Regions from separate parts of the Streptomyces sp. NPDC048254 genome, predicted to be linked through region 1. Evidence: riboswitches for the same ligand, from Rfam matches in the RefSeq annotation. Region 1 holds a riboswitch; each other region holds the start of a gene.

Region 1 (6,110 bases):
GGCGCATCACGACGAGCCCGCGCACGCCAAGGGGAAGACCGGGATCCCCGGGGAGCGCGGGGCCGAGCTGATGACGCATCTGCTGAACATCGATCCGCCGGACCACACCCGGCTGCGGCGGCTGGTCAGCAAGGCGTTCACGCCGCGCCGGGTGGCCGAGTTCGCGCCCCGGGTGCAGGAGCTGACCGACCGGCTCATCGACGGGTTCGCGGACCGGGGCGAGGCCGACCTCATCCACGAGTTCGCCTTCCCGCTGCCCATCTACGCCATCTGCGACCTGCTGGGCGTCCCGCGCGAGGACCAGGACGACTTCCGGGACTGGGCCGGCATGATGCTGCGACACACAAAAGCAGCGCACGGCGGAGGGCCGCGGGGCGGGGTCGCGCGGTCCGTGAAGAAGATGCGCGGATATCTGGCCGAGCTGATCCACCGGAAGCGGGAGGCGCTGTCCGCCGAGCCGGCCCCCGGCGAGGACCTCATCTCCGGGCTCATCCGTGCCTCCGACCACGGCGAGCACCTCACCGAGAACGAGGCCGCCGCCATGGCCTTCATCCTGCTGTTCGCCGGCTTCGAGACGACCGTCAACCTCATCGGGAACGGGACGTACGCCCTGCTCACCCACCCGGAACAGCGCCGCCGCCTCCAGGACTCCCTGGCCGCGGGCGAGCACGGGCTGCTGGAGACCGGGGTGGAGGAACTCCTGCGCTACGACGGGCCGGTGGAGCTCGCCACCTGGCGGTTCGCCACCGAGCCGCTCGGTATCGGCGGGCAGCGCATCGCGGTCGGCGACCCGGTCCTCGTCGTACTCGCCGCCGCGGACCGGGACCCGGAGCGGTTCGCCGAGCCGGACACGCTCGACCTGGCACGGCGGGACAACCAGCACCTGGGCTACGGCCACGGCATCCACTACTGCCTCGGCGCCCCGCTCGCCCGCCTGGAGGGGCAGACCGCGCTCGCCACCCTCCTCACCCGCCTCCCGGACCTGCGACTCGCGGTGCCGGAGAGCGAGTTGCGCTGGCGCGGCGGCCTCATCATGCGCGGACTGCGCACGCTCCCCGTGCAGTTCACCCCCGCCGGCCGATGAGCAACACCGACACCCGCCTGGCCCCCCACCGACACCCGCCCGGCGCCCCGCACGGCCCTTCACCGGCAAAGATGACCAGCGTTCAAGTCTGTGATCTTCACGTGATCTGCGCGGCATTAACTTGTGACAAGTGATCGTCTGCCTATACGTTCACCCATCAGTGCGGCGCCCCAGCGGGACCCGTCGCGCCGGTCACCGCTGTCGCTCGAAAGGTTTCCGCATGCTCTCCGGGAACGGTCGTCACCGTCGCCCCCGTCAGGCTCCGGCTCTCCTCGTCGCGGCCGGCGTGACCGGCTCGGCCATCGCCATCCCGCTCCTCGGCGCGGCGAGCGCCAACGCGGCCGACGGCAACACCTGGGACAGGGTGGCCGAGTGTGAGAGCGGCGGCTCCTGGAGCATGGACACCGGCACCGGCTACTACGGCGGCCTGCAGATGTCCCAGGACGACTGGGACGAGTACGGCGGCCAGCAGTACGCCGGCACGCCGGACCAGGCGAGCCGTTCGCAGCAGATCGCGGTCGCCGAGAAGATCCTCGCCGACCAGGGCACCAAGCCCTGGCGGACCTGTGCGCTGATCGCCGGGCTCTCCTCGGACGACGCCTCGGTGAACGTCGACCCGGGCCTCGGCGGATCGGACGACGCGTCCGGCTCCTCCGACTCGTCCTCCGGGCTGTCGGATTCGTCCTCTTCATCTGGTTCATCGGATTCATCTGGTTCATCGGATTCGGGCTCGTCCGACTCCTCGTCGGATGCCTCGGGCGCCACGGACTCCGACTCCGCCACTCCGTCCCCGGGTGCGAGCGACGGCTCCGGCAAGGGCACCCCTGCCGACTCCACGAAGGCGGACAAGTCGGGATCCAAGGGCTCCGATGCCTCGAAGGTGAACGAGAACCCTGTCGTGCCCGAAGCCGACGACTCGGACAATTCCTGGCAGACGGGCAGTTCTTGGGATCTGGTCGACACGGGGGCCGTCGGCAGTGGCGGCAAGCACCGTGGCGGCTCGGCGGACGAAAGTGTGACAAACGGTCAGAGTGTGACTTCTTCCGGCCGTCATGCCTCCCGGGACGCCGGCACCTACACCGTCCGGGACGGTGACACTCTCGCCTCCATCGCCGACTCCCTTGGCCTCGACGGCGGATGGCGTGCGCTCTATGCCGCCAACAAGGCGGACATCGGTGCCGACCCGAATGACATCGCCCCCGGTCAGACCCTGAAACTCAGCAGCGAAACGGACGAAAAGTAGCGGGAGTTGACATCTCAGGTCGCCCTACTTGGCAGTTAAATGTCCGTTTTGGTGAAAGTGTGGGATGAGTCTCAGAAGCCCTGATCATCTTTGAAATTCACCTGATCGCCTGTTTACGGTCAAGGCCGCTCGTCACCACGAGCCCCGGCCGTCGCAACGCCGAGTCCTGCCAGCGACTCCCCGGGAACAGTCGTCGCGTCAAGCGCCGTAGGCAGGAGCGGGGGACCCAAGGTAAGTGCCGGGACCGGTAGTTGAGGCTGCCGTGTCCGGCTCGGGGTGAAGCCGCGCACCGTGAGGTGTGCGGCCGGGCAACTCAACCGGCCCGAACCCGACAGCTCACCTCGCAGGCGTCGGTGAGGGGATCCGTCATGCTGTTTTCCGGCAAGGGCAAGCACCGTCGTCCGTCCAAGGCCACCCGCGCCGCCGCACTCGCCGGTGTCACCGGTGTCGCCATCGCCGCACCGCTGATGGCCTCCGGCACCGCCTCCGCCGCCACCGCCTCCGAGTGGGACGCCGTCGCCCAGTGCGAGTCCGGCGGCAACTGGGCCATCAACACCGGCAACGGCTACTACGGCGGTCTGCAGTTCTCCGCCTCCACCTGGGCCGCGTACGGCGGCACCCAGTACGCCGCGCAGGCCAACCAGGCCGGCAAGGCGCAGCAGATCGCGGTCGCCGAGAAGGTCCTCGCCGCGCAGGGCAAGGGCGCCTGGCCGGTCTGCGGCACGGGCCTGTCCAGCGCCGCCTACACCGGCAGCAGCGCCGGCTCCTCCAGCTCCTCGTCGAGCGGCGGCACCAGCAGCCGTACGACCGACACGCAGGCCGCCTCCCGCTCCGCCGAGCGTCCGGCCGCCAAGAAGACCGTCACCACCCCGACCGGCAAGAAGGTCAAGAAGGGCGACGGCGAGTACAAGGTCGTCAAGGGCGACACGCTCAGCTCGATCGCCGAGAAGCACAAGGTCAAGGGCGGCTGGCAGGCGCTGTTCAAGCTGAACAAGGACATCGTCGACGACGCCGACTTCATCTACCCGGGCCAGCAGCTGCACCTGAAGTAGGTCTCAGGAGAGGCGCCGCGAGTACTACGCGGCGCCCAGCTGAACCACAGCGTCCACACAGCCGTGGTCCCCATAGTGAGGACCACGTGAGGGCCGCCCCCGTCCCCCACGGGCCCCCGCTCCGGTGCGTTCTCCCCCCGTACGCACCGGGGCGGGGTTTCTCTTTGCGGCCTCTCGCGGTCTTCTTCTTGACCCGCTCTTCTTCCGTTCTTCATCGGGACCCCCTTTGTTCCGCGCGTGAACAATGAGTACCGTCTGTGTGTCCACGGGTCGGTCGGTCGTGACGGCCGACGGCCCTGGGACGGTTAGGCTCTAGTCGCAAGGCTGAGCAAGGGCCGACAAGGTCCGCGTGCGCCCGCACAACCAGCGTCACATCCCAAGAAGGAGATGCTCGTGCCGTCCATCGACGTCGTCGTAGCCCGGGAAATCCTGGACTCCCGAGGCAACCCCACGGTCGAGGTCGAGGTCGGCCTCGACGACGGCAGCACGGGTCGTGCCGCCGTCCCGTCCGGCGCCTCCACCGGTGCCTTCGAGGCCATCGAGCTCCGTGACGGCGACCCCAACCGCTACCTCGGCAAGGGCGTCGAGAAGGCCGTCCTCGCCGTGATCGAGCAGATCGGCCCGGAGCTGGTCGGCTACGACGCCACCGAGCAGCGCCTGATCGACCAGGCGATGTTCGACCTGGACGCCACCGACAACAAGGGCTCGCTCGGCGCCAACGCCATCCTCGGCGTCTCCCTCGCCGTCGCGCACGCCGCCTCCGAGGCCAGCGACCTCCCCCTCTTCCGCTACCTGGGCGGCCCCAACGCGCACCTGCTGCCGGTGCCGATGATGAACATCCTCAACGGCGGCTCGCACGCGGACTCCAACGTGGACATCCAGGAGTTCATGATCGCCCCGATCGGCGCGGAGTCCTTCTCCGAGGCGCTGCGCTGGGGCGCCGAGGTCTACCACACCCTCAAGAAGGTCCTGAAGTCGAAGGGCCTGTCCACCGGCCTCGGCGACGAGGGCGGCTTCGCCCCGAACCTGGAGTCCAACCGCGCCGCGCTCGACCTCATCCTGGAGGCGATCAAGCAGGCCGGTTACGTCCCCGGTGAGCAGATCGCCCTTGCGCTCGACGTCGCCGCGTCCGAGTTCTACAAGGACGGCAAGTACGAGTTCGAGGGCAAGTCCCGCTCGGCCGCCGAGATGACCGAGTACTACGAGGAGCTCGTCTCCGCGTACCCGCTGGTCTCCATCGAGGACCCGCTGTTCGAGGACGACTGGGCCGGCTGGAAGGTCCTCACCGACAAGCTGGGCGACAAGGTCCAGATCGTCGGCGACGACCTCTTCGTCACCAACCCGGAGCGCCTGGCCCGCGGCATCGAGGACGGCGCCGCCAACGCCCTGCTCGTCAAGGTGAACCAGATCGGCTCGCTCACCGAGACCCTGGACGCCGTCGAGCTGGCCCAGCGCAACGGCTTCAAGTGCATGATGTCCCACCGCTCCGGCGAGACCGAGGACGTCACCATCGCCGACCTCGCCGTCGCCACCAACTGCGGCCAGATCAAGACCGGCGCCCCGGCCCGCTCCGAGCGCGTCGCCAAGTACAACCAGCTGCTGCGCATCGAGGAGATCCTCGACGACGCCGCGGTGTACGCCGGTCGCAGCGCCTTCCCGCGCTTCAAGGGCTGACCCGTCAGGGGCCGCTGACCCGTTAAGGGTCAAGGCTGCGCCAGTCGTACGTACGTCCCCGTACCGGTCCCGTACCGTGTGCGGGGACGTACGCGCGTGTGAACGGGAGGCGGGGACATGGCCGTGAAGGACCGGGACCGGTTCTCCACCGCGACCAGGCTGAAGCTGCTCGGCGAGCAGACGGCGGCCCGGGTCTACCGCTCCCAGACCAAGCGGCAGGCCCGCCGCTCCCGGCTCACCGGCCGCGCCGCGCTGCTCGCGATCGTGCTGTGCACGATGATCGTCGCGCTCGCCTATCCGATGCGGCAGTACGTCTCCCAGCGCGCCGAGATCGCCGACCAGGAACGCCAGCAGGAGCAGGCCCGGCAGCGGGTCGAGCAGCTGCGGGACGTCAAGGCCCGGTGGCAGGACGACGCGTACGCCGAGCAGCAGATCCGGGAGCGGCTGCACTACGTGATGCCGGGGGAGACGGGGTACATCGTGATCGACCCCGCTGCCGCCAAGCAGGCGCACGCCTACCTCGGGGCGGCCGACCGGCCCTGGTACGCGAACGTCTGGGACGGCGTCGACAAGTCCGACGCGTCCGACCAGTGAACCGACAGAAAGCCACACAGAACACAGTCATGCAAACGCCTCCGCCCTCCACTCCGCGCACCGAGCCGACCGACGCCGACGTCGAGGCCTTCAAGCAGCAGCTCGGGCGGCCGCCGCGCGGGCTGCGGGCGATCGCGCACCGGTGCCCGTGCGGGCAGCCGGACGTCGTGGAGACCGCGCCGCGGCTGCCGGACGGCACGCCGTTCCCGACGCTGTACTACCTGACGTGCCCCAAGGCCGCGTCCGCCATCGGCACCCTGGAGGCCAACGGCGTGATGAAGGAGATGACGGCGCGGCTGGAGAGCGACCCGGAGCTGGCGGCGGCGTACCGGGCCGCGCACGAGGACTACATCCGGCGCCGGGACGAGATCGAGGAGCTGACGGGGTTCCCGAGCGCCGGCGGGATGCCGGACCGGGTGAAGTGCCTCCACGTGCTGGTGGCGCACTCGCTGGCGGCGGGGCC
Region 2 (6,110 bases), on a different contig from region 1:
GTGAACTTGCGCGGGTTGCCGATGGACTCCAGGTACATGAGGACGACGTCGGTCTCGACGTCGTCGTACCAGTACTGGAGGACGTCGTTGCCGGACACGTCCGCACGGTTACCGGACGACACGAAGGTCGACACGCCCGTGGTCCCGGTGACGCCGCCGCCGCGCCGGTGCAGCCGGGACAGCAGGGCGATCCCGATGGCGCCGGACTGGGCGAAGAGGCCGATCCGGCCGGGGCGGGGCATCTCGGGCGCGAGGGAGGCGTTCAGCCGTACGTCGGCGGCGGTGTTGATGATCCCGAAGGCGTTCGGCCCGATGATCCGCATGCCGTACGTGCGCACGTGCCGGACGAGTTCGCGCTGGCGTTCGCGGCCGTCCGGACCGCTCTCGGCGTACCCGGCGGCGAGGACGACAAGCCCCTGGACGCCGTGTTCGCCGCAGTCGGTGACGGCGTCCGGGACCTGCTCGGCCGGTACGGCGACCACGGCGAGGTCGACCGGCTCGCCGATGTCGCGCACGGAGCGGTGCGCGGGCACCCCGTCGACCTCCTTGAGGTCCTCGGGGAAGGCCTGGTTCACGGCGTGCAGCCGGCCGGTGAAGCCGGCGTCCCGGAGGTTGCCGAGGACGCTGCGGCCCACGCCGCCGGGCGCCCGGCCGACGCCGATCACGGCCACCGAACCGGGGGTCAGGAGCCGTCGTACCGAACGGGCCTCGGCCCGCTGCTCCCGCGCGCGCTGGACGGCGACCGAGCGGTCCGTGGGCTCCAGGTCGAACTCCAGGCGGACCACGCCGTCCTCGAAGCTGCGCTGCTGGGTGTAGCCGGCGTCCGTGAACACCTTGATCATCTTGCTGTTGGCGGGCAGCACCTCGGCGGCGAACCGGCGGATACCGCGCTCCCGTGCGACGGCCGCGATGTGCTCCAGGAGGGCGGAGGCGACGCCCCGGCCCTGGTGGGCGTCCTGGACGAGGAAGGCGACCTCGGCCTCGTCGGCGGGCGCGGAGGCGGGCATGCCGTCGGCGCCAATGCGGTCATAGCGTACGGTGGCGATGAACTCGCCGCCGATGGTGGCCGCGAGTCCCACCCTGTCCACAAAGTCGTGGTGCGTGAAGCGGTGGACGTCCTTGGCGGAGAGCTTGGGGTACGGCGCGAAGAAGCGGTAGTACTTCGACTCGGCCGAGACCTGCTCGTAGAAGCTGACCAGGCGGTCGGCGTCGTCGACGGTGATGGGCCGGACGCGCGCGGTACCACCGTCGCGCAGCACCACGTCCGCCTCCCAGTGGGCGGGGTACTCGTGCCGGTCCTGCCGGTCCGCCGGGGTCTGCATGGGCCCCAGAGTACGGCTCGCGTCCGACAGTGGCGCGAGGCAGTCTGTGGAGGACGGAAGTCGGGCCGAGGCCGCGGTCCGACGACACACCCGGAAGGACTCACGTCCGCTCCGGGCATGCTTCACGATATGGGAAACTGGTCTAGACAACCCTGAACACCGAAGGGCAGCATCACATGGCTGAGCGCCGCGTCAACGTCGGCTGGGCCGAGGGTCTCCACGCCCGCCCCGCTTCCATCTTCGTCCGAGCCGCCACGGCCACAGGCGTCCCGGTGACGATCGCCAAGGCCGGGGGCAACCCCGTCAACGCGGCCTCCATGCTGGCTGTCCTGGGCCTGGGCGCCAAGGGCGGCGAGGAGATCGTCCTCGCCTCCGACACCGAGGGCGCGGACGCCGCCCTCGACCGCCTGGCCAAGCTGGTCGCCGAGGGTCTCGAGGAGCTCCCCGAGACCGTCTGAGCGCCATAGCGCCCGCACGGCGGAGGCCGCGCCGCCCCTCCTGGGGCGGCGCGGCCTCCGCCGTTCCCGCCGCCCGTGACCTCTTCCGGCGCCGGCCTCCATGAAGGGCCACCCTTTATACGGGGCCGGACATCGCGTTATGCGGGCCGGACATCGCGCCGGGCGCAGTTAATTCCCCGTCGGGCACGCCGATGACGCGCCACCGGAAATTCCGGGCGCGCCCGAAATAAGGGCGACGGGGACCGGCAGAGGGCAACGGAAATACCGCTCCACCGAATAACACTTCTTTGTATACGGTGCCCGTGTTAATGCCGCAGGCCCGACATGTTTACGGGATGTTGCGAAGTCCTCACACCGTTCGCCCGGTCCGTGCCGCCGGAAAAGCGCAACCGGTGGGAGACCGCGGACCGCTCGGTGTGCAGCGCGGTGATCGCCCGCGCGCGTTCGCTGTCGCCGCGCGTCACCGCGTCCACGATGGCGCCGTGCTCGGCCCAGGACTCCACGGGGTTGGCGGGCGCGTCGACGGCGTACATCCAGGCGATCTTGTGCCGCAGCTGGGTGAGTGTCGAGGTGAGTGCGTGGCTGCCAGTGGCCTGGGCGAGCGTCTCGTGGAACCAGCCGCCCAGGGAGCGCAGGTCCTCGCTGCCGCCCCTGCGGGCCCGTTCCTGGCCCAGCCTGACCAGTCCGCGCAGCACCTTGAGGTGGGCCTCGGTACGGCGCTGGGCGGCCCGGGAGGCGCCGAGCGGCTCCAGGAGCAGGCGCATCTCCAGCAGGTCGGCGGCCTCCTGCTCGGTCGGTTCCGCGACGCACGCGCCCGCGTGCCGGCGCGTCACCACGAAGCCCTCGGCCTCCAGGGTGCGCAGGGCCTCGCGGACGGGGACGCGCGAGACGCCGTAGCGACGGGCCAGGAGTTCCTCGGTGAGCCGGCTGCCGCGCTCGTAGACACCCGCGACGATGTCGTCCCGGATCGCCGTGCATACCGAGTGCGCCGGAATACGCATGTCCGACCTCCGCCTTAATCCCCGTGAAACGCCGCCGAGTGGCGTCCGTTCCGTGACTCTATTGCAATGGGCGGGAATTTCCGACGGCGGCCCTGAATCCATGCATATTTTTTGGACACCGGGGTCACGAAAACGACGAAAGCCCCGGCTCGGAGGGCCCGGAGCTTCGGGGCTGTCGCCCTGTGGCGTCACGTGTTCTTCGCCGGGGTCGTGTGTTTGGAGGTATGTGATGCGTCGGCGCAGAAACCGGCGCAGAAACGTTCATGCGGTGGTCGGGCGGGGCGTGCGCGCCGGAGTTCGCGGGAGGCGTGCACGTCGGGGTCGCGCGCGGGAGGCGTGCACGCCAGGGGCCCGCGCGGGAGGCTTGCACGCCAGGGGCCCGCGCGGGAGGCTTGCACGCCGAGGTCGTGCGGGCGAGGGTGCACGCCGGGCTCGCACAACGCGCACGCCGTGGTGTGACGCGCGCCCTGCGCCCTGCGCCCCGCGCTCACGCGATGGCCGCGCCGGGCGTGCGCGCCGTAACCCGCGTGGGGCGTGCGCGCGGTACCGCGCGCCCCGCGTGCGCGCCGTGGTCGGTCAGACGTTCACGCCGTGCTTGCGGAGGTAGGCGACCGGGTCGACGTCCGAGCCGTACTCCGGAGTCGTGCGGGCCTCGAAGTGGAGGTGGGGGCCGGTCACGTTGCCGGTCGCGCCGGAGAGGCCGATCTGCTGGCCCGGGGTGACCTTCTGGCCCACCGAGACGCCGATCGACGACAAGTGGCCGTACTGGGTGTACATGCCGTCGGCCATCTTGATGACGATCTGGTTGCCGTAGGACCCGCCCCAGCCGGTGGAGACGACCGTGCCGGTGCCGACGGCGTGCACCACCGTGCCGGTGGCCGCGTGGAAGTCGATGCCGGTGTGGGCGCCGGAAGACCACAGGGAGCCGCCGGTCTTGTAGCCGGTGGAGACGTACGAGTCGGAGATCGGCGCGACAAAGGCGTTGAGGCGCTTGCGCTCCGCCTCCCGCGCGGCGCGGGCCTCGGCCTCGCGCTCCTTCTTGGCCTTCTCCGCCGCCTTCTTGCGTGCGGCCTTTTCGGCCGCCTTGCGCTCGGCGGCGGCCGTCTGCGCGGCGGCCTGGGCGTCGATCTGGTCCGCGACCGAGTCGCTGACGGTGATGACCGGGGTGAGGCCGGTCTGCTCGACGGAGTTCTCGGCGGCGAGCGCCGGGGCGGCCGAGACGGTGCCGATGACACCCGTGGTGGTGAGGGCCGCGATACCGGCGGCCTGCGCGGTGGTGCGCTTCACCCGGCCGGGACGACGGTGCTTCCCGGAGGCGCACATGAACGCCATGTAGAGGCTGGTCCTTTCCTTCCCTCTCGCCTACCGGGTTAGCTGACGGGTTCGGAGCAGGAAGGTCTCCTACGGGCCCCCTCGCGGCTCGCGCGGGCGCCCGATTCACCCCAGGGACTGCGTGGGTCCCCGGCTCCCCTGGCTCGCGCCGTACGGGGACTCGGCGATGACTGTCCGGTGCCGCGGGTGCGGCGCAGTGCCTGGCGGACAGCCCGGAAGAACCTACGAGGACGTTCTCGTAATCCTCAAACGGAACGCGGATTTTGTCGCGCATCCCACAGGGCAGACAGGCAACCTCCGCCCCAATTCGGACATTTCAGAGCCCTGGTGACCGGATGGTCACCAGGGCTCTGCGCGCGCGTGCCGTTACTCCGCGGCGACGACCGTCACTTCGCCGATGCCGAGGGCCTCGACGGGCTCCTTGATCTGTGCCGCGTCGCCGACGAGGACGGTCACCAGGTGGTCGACCGGGAAGGCGTTCACGACCGCCGCGGTGGCCTCCACGGTGCCGGTGGCGGCCAGTTGCCGGTAGAGCGTGGCCTGGAAGTCGTCGGGCAGATGCTGCTCGACCTGGTCGGCCAGGGTGCCGGCGACGGCCGCCGCCGTCTCGTACTTGAGCGGCGCGACACCGACGAGGTTCTGCACGGCGACGTCGCGCTCGGCGTCCGTGAGGCCCCCGGAGGCGAGGGTGCGCAGCACCGTCCACAGGTCCTGGAGCGCCGGGCCGGTGTTCGGGGTGTCCACGGAGCCGCTGATGGCGAGCATCGCGGCGCCGCTGCCGTCGGGAGCGGACCGCAGGACCTGCCCGAAGGCGCGGACGCCGTAGGTGTAGCCCTTCTCCTCGCGCAGGACGCGGTCCAGGCGCGAGGTGAGGGTGCCGCCCAGGCAGTAGGTGCCGAGCACCTGGGCGGGCCAGACGCGGTCGTGCCGATCGGCGCCGACGCGGCCGATGAGCAGCTGCGTCTGGACGGCTCCGGGGCGGTCCACGATGACGACACGGCCGGTGTCGTCGGCGGAGACCGAGGGCACCGGCCGGGGCTGGGCGGTGGAGCCGCGCCAGGCGCCCAGGGTCTCGCCGAGCAGCTCGTCCAGGTCGATGCCGGTCAGGTCGCCGACGACGACCGCGGTGGCGGTGGCCGGCCGCACGTGCCGGTCGTAGAACGCGCGTACGGCGGCTGCGTCGATCTTCTCTACGGTGTCCTCGGTGCCCTGGCGCGGACGGGACATCCGCGTGGTCGACGGGAACAGTTCCTTGTAGAGCTGCTTGGCAGCCCGGCGGCTGGGGTTGGCCAGCTCGTGCGGGATCTCGTCGAGGCGGTTGCGGACCAGCCGCTCGACCTCGCTGTCGGCGAAGGCGGGTGCCCTGAGCGCGTCGGAGAGCAGCCCGAGCCCCTTGCCCAGGCGGGAGGCAGGGACCTCCAGGCTGAGCCGGACGCCGGGGTGGTCGGCGTGTGCGTCGAGGGTGGCGCCGGCCCGCTCCAGCTCGGCGGCGTAGTCCTCGGCGGAGTGCTTGTCGGTGCCCTCGGAGAAGGCGCGCGCCATGATCGTGGCGACGCCGTCCAGGCCGGCCGGCTCGGCGTCCAGGGGCGCGTCCAGAAGCACCTCGACGGCGACGACCTGCTGGCCGGGGCGGTGGCAGCGCAGCACGGTCAGACCGTTGTCCAGGGCGCCGCGCTCGGGTGCCGGGAAGGCCCAGGGCCGGGCCTCGCCCGCTTGGGGCCGGGGGTGGAATTCCATGGTGGCGAGCTCGGTCACTTGGCCGTCTCCTCGTCGTCGTGCTCGGCGGTGGCGGCCTCGACCGTGGCCTCCGCCTCGGGGTCCTCGGGTACGTCGGCGTCCTCGACCGTCTCCGGGGACTTGGGCTCGTAGACGAGCACCGCGCGGTTGTCCGGCCGCAGCCGGGCCTTGGCGACCTCCTGGACCTCTTGCGGGGTCACCGCGAGGACGCGCTGGACGGCGGTCAGGGCGAGCTGCGGGTCGCCGAACAGGACGGCGAA
Region 3 (6,110 bases), on a different contig from region 1:
GAAGAAGTGTTTGAGGGCGCCGGAGACATATCCGAGGTTGGCCGGGGTTCCGAGGAGGTAGCCGTCGGCCGCCAGCACGTCGGAGGCCGTGGCGGACAGCGCCGCCCGCCGCACGACCCGGACGCCCTCGATCTCCGGGGTCGTCGCCCCGGAGACCACGGCCTCGAACATGGCCTGGCAGTGCGGCGAGGGGGTGTGATGGACGATCAGCAAGGTAGGCACACCGGCACCCTGCCGTGCGTGGCCCGCCGACGGCAAACGGTGGGGCCGCCGGTCAGGGCTGTACGGGCATGGTCCAGCAGTTGGAGACGGCCGGCAGGCCGGACAGCCGGGCCGTGAGCCAGGCGACGGCGTCGCCCTGGTCGGTCAGCAGGGGCGCGAAGTGGTTCAGCAGGGCGCGGCCCGCGTCCGGCAGCACGACCGGCACATAGGTGACGTCCGCGCCTTCGTCGCACCAGTCGACGGCGAGCCGGCGGGCCTGGGCGTGCGGGACGAGGTCGTCGCTGGCGCCGGTCGCCAGCCGGACCGGGCTCGCCGGTGCCGTCCTGCCGATGCGCTGGTCGTCCAGGAAGGCCTGGAGGGCGGGCTCCTCACCGATGATGTCGGAGATGGAGCTGCCGTCGGTGGTCCAGGCAGTGCTGTGCTGGGAGCCGTAGGCGAGGAGCGCGTCACCGACGCACATCGTCGACAGGTCGGCTAGGGCGGCCCGGCCCGCGGCGCCGAGGTGGGCGTCGACGATCGGCCGCAGCGCCGGGTCGGACTGGACGAAGCCGTTCACCGCCCAGCCGAGGGCACCGGCCAGGTCCGTGCCGTCGATGGCCGCGGTGACGGCGGTGAGGTCGGCGGGCGGCGCCCCGGCGTAGGTGCCGGAGAGGGTGACGTCCGGGGCGTAGTCGGGCTGGAGTTCGGCGGCCGCCGCGGTCGCGCCGCCGCCCTGGCTGTAGCCGAACAGGCCAACCCGCGAGGCGGCGGTGACCGAGGCGCCGGGCACGCTGCGGGCGGCGCGTACGGCGTCCAGGACCGCGTGGGCGCCGTCCAGCCGGTTGACGTAGGTGTGCAGCCGGTCGGTCGCGCCGAGCCCGACGTAGTCGGTGACGACGACCGCGACGCCCTCGGCGAGCAGCCGGTAGATCGACAGGTCCTCGTAACCGACGGACACCGTCTGGCCGTTGAGGACCAGCGGGTGCTCCAGGCCCAGGGAGGCGGCGCACTGGTCGCCCTGGCCCATGGTGCCGGGCGCCAGGGCGACCAGCGGGCGGGCACCGGGGCCGAGCCAGGGCAGCGTCGGCTCGATGTAGGCGCCGGTGACCGCGACGGGGCCGCCCGCCGAGTCGGTGGACTTGTACATCAGCCGGGTCGCACGGCCCGGCAGCGGACCCGGCAGGCTGGGCAGACTCAGGGCCAGCGGGAGGGATTCGGTGCGGATGAGGGTGCCGTCGGCCGTGGGGAGGCCGGTGGGCGGATCGTAGAAGGCGGGGATGGTGACGCCCCGGGAGACCTCCGCCCGGGAGACCGTGGCCTGCGCGGTCTGGACACAGAGGCAGGCGGCAGCGGCGACGGCGGTGGCCAGCAGGCGGATGCGAACGGGCATGGGGGTACCTCCTTGACGTGCGGGACGTGGGAGGTGGTGCGGGGAGTCCCCGACGGTAGCGAGCGCCTTGTTACCCGCGGTAGCAGTCGTCAGGTTACGGTTCAGTAACATGACAGCCCGTCAACAAATGCTCACTGGTCGGAAATCCGTCCAGCCGTGTCGGCGCCCTCGATTACAGTGACCCGCCGGGGACGCCGAAGGGGAGGCAACGGGTGGGGACCCTGGGGAGAAAAGCCGTACCGCTCGCGCTCGCGCTGCTCGCGGGGCTGCTGACGGGGTGCGGGGTGTCGGCGCGCGCGACCGACGTCACGGACTCGGGGCAGGCCTCCAGCGGGGCGGCCCAGAGCGGGGGCACGGTCGGCGCCGCCGGTTCGGCCTGTGCGCTGCCGGTCACGTTCGACATCGCCCGCGGCTGGCAGGCCAAGGCCGTCGACGGCCTGGCCGCGGTCGCCTCGGACGGCACGGACGGCGACCTGGCGGAGAGCCTGCTGCGTCAGGGTCCGGTGACCCTGGCCTGCGAGATCGACGCCAAGCCCGCCGGGGCCATCGGCTTTCTGCGGGTGTCGACCGGAAAGCCGGGCAGCGGTGACGCCGGCGCGGTGCTGCGGGCCTTCGTGGCCGCCGAGGACGGCACCAGCGAGGCCAAGTACCGGACCTTCACGTCGGGCGGGCTCGCCGGGGTACGGGTCGACTACGTCTACACGAGCGAGCTGCTGGACGAGACCAAGAGGGAGTCCGCGCTGGCCGTGGTCACGCCCCGCGGACCCGTCGTACTGCACCTGGGCGGGCTCGACAGCGCGGAGCACGAAGAGATGCTCCCCGCGTTCGAGCTCGCCCAGCAGACGCTGCGCTCCGCCTGACCCCGGACACAGGGGTCAGGCGGAGCCGCGTCGACCGCGTCAGGCCGAGTTCCTCCACCGGGTGCGCCACAGCAGCACGAACCCGGCGGCCAGCAGCAGCCCGCCGAAGACAGCCGGCCACAGGTGGGCGCCGGTCTCGGCGAGATCACCCTGGACGGCCTGCGGCTCGGTCTGGGGTGCGGTGGACGGGGCCTCCTGGCCGGCCGGAGCGGCACCGGCCTCGGTCGCCGTGCCCGTCGCCGTGTCGGGGGTCTGGGTCGCGGGCCGCTCGGTCGGCCGACTGATGACACCGCCCCCCGTACCCGACGACTTCTTGGGCGAGGCACTCGTGTAGACCTGCGGCAGACCGCTGTCGCCGGCGTCGGTCTTCGTCGCGGCCGGCTCGGACGGCTCGGCCGGCGGCTCGGAGGGCTGGGCGCTCTCGGTCTCGGCCGGCGGGTCGGCCGGGGTGGCCGTGTCGCTCGGCTCGGTGACCGGGCTCGCCGTGTCGGACGGCGGGTTCTCCGGGCTCGCCGACTCGGACGGGTCGGGTTCGGCGCTCTGCGACGGCGGCTGCTCGTCGGCCCCCGCCCCGCAGGTACGGCCGGAGTTGATGCAGTCGACCATCTTCCGCATCAGGCTCTCGTCGAAGACGTTGATGAAGTCGCCGTGGTCGGTGACCGGCTTGTGCAGCTGCTCGGGGAACGAGTCCACCGAGAACAGCGGGACCGTACGGCCGCCGTCCTGGAGGCTCGGCGCGTCGACGTCGTAGACGATGCGCTGCACCAGCTGCGGGATCGCCTGGAAACCGGCAGCGCAGCTGCCGTCGGCCGCGGCGAACGCCACATGGGTGCGGTGGTTGGCGCTGTCGATGTTCCGGCCGTCCCAGCAGCTCTGGAACTTGAACGTGCGGACGACGTCACTGCCCGAGGGACAGAGCGGGTACTTGTCCTTGAGCTGCCGGTCCTCGAAACCGGTGCAGCTCCAGGAGGCGTTGGCGTTGGCCGGGCCGTTGACGAAGGCCTTGGCGTCACCGGTGATGATGCGCAGCAGCCGCGGCATCTCGGTGACCTTGGAGGTCGGGTTGCCCTCGAAGGTGAGCGTGACCTGCTTCGCCGTGACGATCTGCCCGGCGTTGCCCTCGGTGCCGCCGCCCGGCTTGTCGGCGTCCCGCTCCTGCTTGCCGTTCTGCAGCCGCAGCACGGGCCAGTAGTACGTGGACTTGTCGCCCTGGTCCGCACAGCTGGTGTCGGCGTTCGCGAGGTCGTCGTCGCTGGCGAAGGCGTTGTTGGACTGGTTGCCGATGTAGTCGTGGAAGTGATGGGCGCCGTTGGAGACACCGGGCGCGACGATCACGTTGTCCGAGTTGAACAGGCCGTTCGCGTTGACGCCGCAGCTGGAGGCGAAGGTGCCGGTGGAGCCGCCGGGCTGCTCGGCCGGGGTCGCGACGTTGGGCTGGACGCTGGTGATGTCGGCGTAGTCGGCGGCGACGGGGCCGTTGCCGCCCTGGCCGCCGATCCCCGCACCCGCGCCGGCACTGGCACTCGCGCTGGCGCTCTGGCTCGGCGTGGCGCCGTCCTGCGGTGCTGCCGACTGCCCGGCGCCCTGGTCGGAGGAGCGCAGGGTGCAGGCGGCGAGGTCGTCGAGGCCCTGGGGGCGGTCGCCCTCGCGGTCGATGGCGTCGGCGATGCGCTGGAGGGATTCGGACCGCTTCTCCTTCAGCGGATCCAGGATCGTCTGGTCGGCGAGGCCGGGGTTCTGCTGGATCGCCGCGGCCGACTCCTTGAGCTGCTGGTAGGCGGCCGCGATCTGCTGGTCCAGCTGCGCGAGTTCACCGTCGACGTCGGCCCGGGCCGCATCGGGCACGTCCGTCAGCCGGCTGCCGACGTCGGGGCAGTAGACGGTGGGCGCGGACAGCACCTGGGCGTTGGCGGTCTGGCCGGACTGGTCCGAACCGCCTTCGGTGGCCGAGGCGTAGACGTTCACCGCGACCAGTACTCCGCCGCCGAGCATCAGAGCGACCGCTGCGAAGGTCGCGCGTTGTGCGCCGGTCGGGCGTCTGCGCCTGTTGGGTCTCAAGGTCGTTCCCCTGCGTGTCGTGGTCGGCCGGACATGGAAATCCCCCGCCCTATACGCGGCATGGCGCCACCGTGTTCAACGGTCCCGGAAATTCACGGTGACCTCACAGGAAGCCGGCTCCTCAGGCAGCCGACGGCACCGCTCCGACGGCCTCACGACGGGAGCGGGATGCGGGCGAAATGCCGTCCCGCACGGCCGGATCTCGAACGCTACGACGAACATCACAATTACGTATCGGACATTACGCACTTCAACCTTCACACGAGTGACACAAGTTGGCTAAGTTGACGGGCAAGCCGCTCGGCTCCCCCCGGCGAATCCCGTCGGGCCGCGCGGCCTCCGCCTAATCCGGTGCCCAACGGGGCGTTCCGGAGCCGGGGACCCAACCGAACCACTGGGGTGAATCGGTCAACTGCCCTTAGGGGCAAGGACCGTAGGGCATGCCTTCCGGATCGACCCGCCCGAACCCGACAGCTAACTCGGTAGGCGGAGCACGGAAGGAGCACGACCCCCATGGCGCCCGAGAGCCGTGACGAGGTTCGACAGCGGATCGACAGCCTCTACGACCAGGCCGAGAACGCCACCGGGAACTACAACGCCACACGTGCGATGAACGGGGGCTCGCGGTCCCGCGGTGTCCCGCTGTTCAAGCGGCCCCGGCGTGACGACCCGGGCCTCGAGAGCATCGCCCGGGAGTGGTTCGACGGCGCGCGATCGCGACTGGGGCCGAGTGTCCCGGCGGCGCTGCCCTCCGACCGGCAGCCTGCCCGGCCCGGCCCGCGGCGGCCGGTCAGCGCCATGGCCGCCGATCTGCTGGGCCAGTTGGAGGGCTCCGGCCCGTCCCGGCCGGAACTGCCCGCGGGGTCGTCCGCGAACAGCGACATCGAGGTCGTCCGTGAACTGCCGGAGCGTCCGAAGCTGGAACTGACGGCCGGGTCCCCCGCGGCGCTGCCCCCGGGACCGTCGAGCGCGTCCAAGGCGCTGCCCCCCGCCGCACCGCAGCGTGCCACCCCGGGCACGTCCAAGACCAAGAGCCAGCTGAAGATCGCCAAGGCGCGCGAGGTGCTGTCGCGGCGCACCGGGCAGCGCGCGATCGCGGCACTCGAACCGGCCGCGCCGGCCTCGCAGCCGGCCCCGGCCGCCCAGACCCCTTGGCCCACGCCCGAGGCCCAGGTCCCGGCCCAGCAGTGGCCGGCCCCCGCCGGCATGCCCGGCCAGTACGGCGACACCGGCTCCTTCCGGACCGACGCCCTGACCGGTACGGGCGCCTTCCCCGCGATGACCGTGACGGACACGGGTGCCATCCCGACGGTGCCCGCGACGGACAGCGGCTCCTTCCGCGTCATGACCCCGGGCGCCGCCCAGCCCACGTCCCCTGCGGACACGGGTGGCTTCCGCATCATGACCCCGGGCGCCACAACCGCCTTCCCGGCCGTGACCGCCATGGACGCCGGTGCCATGCCGCCCGCGAGCCCCGGCGACACCGGCTCCTTCCGGGTCATGACCCCGGGCGCCACCGGCACGTTCCCGATGCCGGACGACACCGGCGCCTTCCCGACCGTGACCCCCACGAACACGGGCGCCTTCCCGACGGCCGCCCC

The links. Region 1 has a riboswitch for cyclic di-AMP ahead of ACGFZQ_RS27495 (transglycosylase family protein). Riboswitches for the same ligand answer to the same signal wherever they lie in the genome.
Positions count from the first base shown of each region.
Region 2: it holds a riboswitch for cyclic di-AMP, as region 1 does, so the genes downstream of both, ACGFZQ_RS24335 (M23 family metallopeptidase) here and ACGFZQ_RS27495 (transglycosylase family protein) in region 1, are expected to answer to the same signal.
Region 3: it holds a riboswitch for cyclic di-AMP, as region 1 does, so the genes downstream of both, ACGFZQ_RS35800 (NlpC/P60 family protein) here and ACGFZQ_RS27495 (transglycosylase family protein) in region 1, are expected to answer to the same signal.

Region 1 covers NZ_JBICZJ010000010.1:150,038-156,147, forward strand. Annotated here, with positions in the region: gene ACGFZQ_RS27485 (cytochrome P450) at 1-1,084, shown strand, start outside; gene ACGFZQ_RS27490 (transglycosylase family protein) at 1,305-2,327, shown strand; cyclic di-AMP (ydaO/yuaA leader) riboswitch at 2,521-2,692, shown strand; gene ACGFZQ_RS27495 (transglycosylase family protein) at 2,696-3,379, shown strand; gene eno (phosphopyruvate hydratase) at 3,767-5,053, shown strand; gene ACGFZQ_RS27505 (septum formation initiator family protein) at 5,171-5,647, shown strand; gene ACGFZQ_RS27510 (DUF501 domain-containing protein) at 5,677-6,110, shown strand, end outside.
Region 2 covers NZ_JBICZJ010000008.1:402,275-408,384, forward strand. Annotated here, with positions in the region: gene ACGFZQ_RS24320 (GNAT family N-acetyltransferase) at 1-1,322, opposite strand, end outside; gene ACGFZQ_RS24325 (HPr family phosphocarrier protein) at 1,499-1,780, shown strand; gene ACGFZQ_RS24330 (GntR family transcriptional regulator) at 2,086-2,781, opposite strand; gene ACGFZQ_RS24335 (M23 family metallopeptidase) at 3,358-4,113, opposite strand; cyclic di-AMP (ydaO/yuaA leader) riboswitch at 4,126-4,289, opposite strand; gene ACGFZQ_RS24340 (M16 family metallopeptidase) at 4,480-5,868, opposite strand; gene ACGFZQ_RS24345 (pitrilysin family protein) at 5,865-6,110, opposite strand, start outside.
Region 3 covers NZ_JBICZJ010000015.1:269,944-276,053, forward strand. Annotated here, with positions in the region: gene ACGFZQ_RS35780 (flavodoxin family protein) at 1-222, opposite strand, end outside; gene ACGFZQ_RS35785 (lipase family protein) at 275-1,591, opposite strand; gene ACGFZQ_RS35790 (lipoprotein) at 1,804-2,451, shown strand; gene ACGFZQ_RS35795 (DUF1996 domain-containing protein) at 2,491-4,443, opposite strand; cyclic di-AMP (ydaO/yuaA leader) riboswitch at 4,840-5,014, shown strand; gene ACGFZQ_RS35800 (NlpC/P60 family protein) at 5,023-6,110, shown strand, end outside.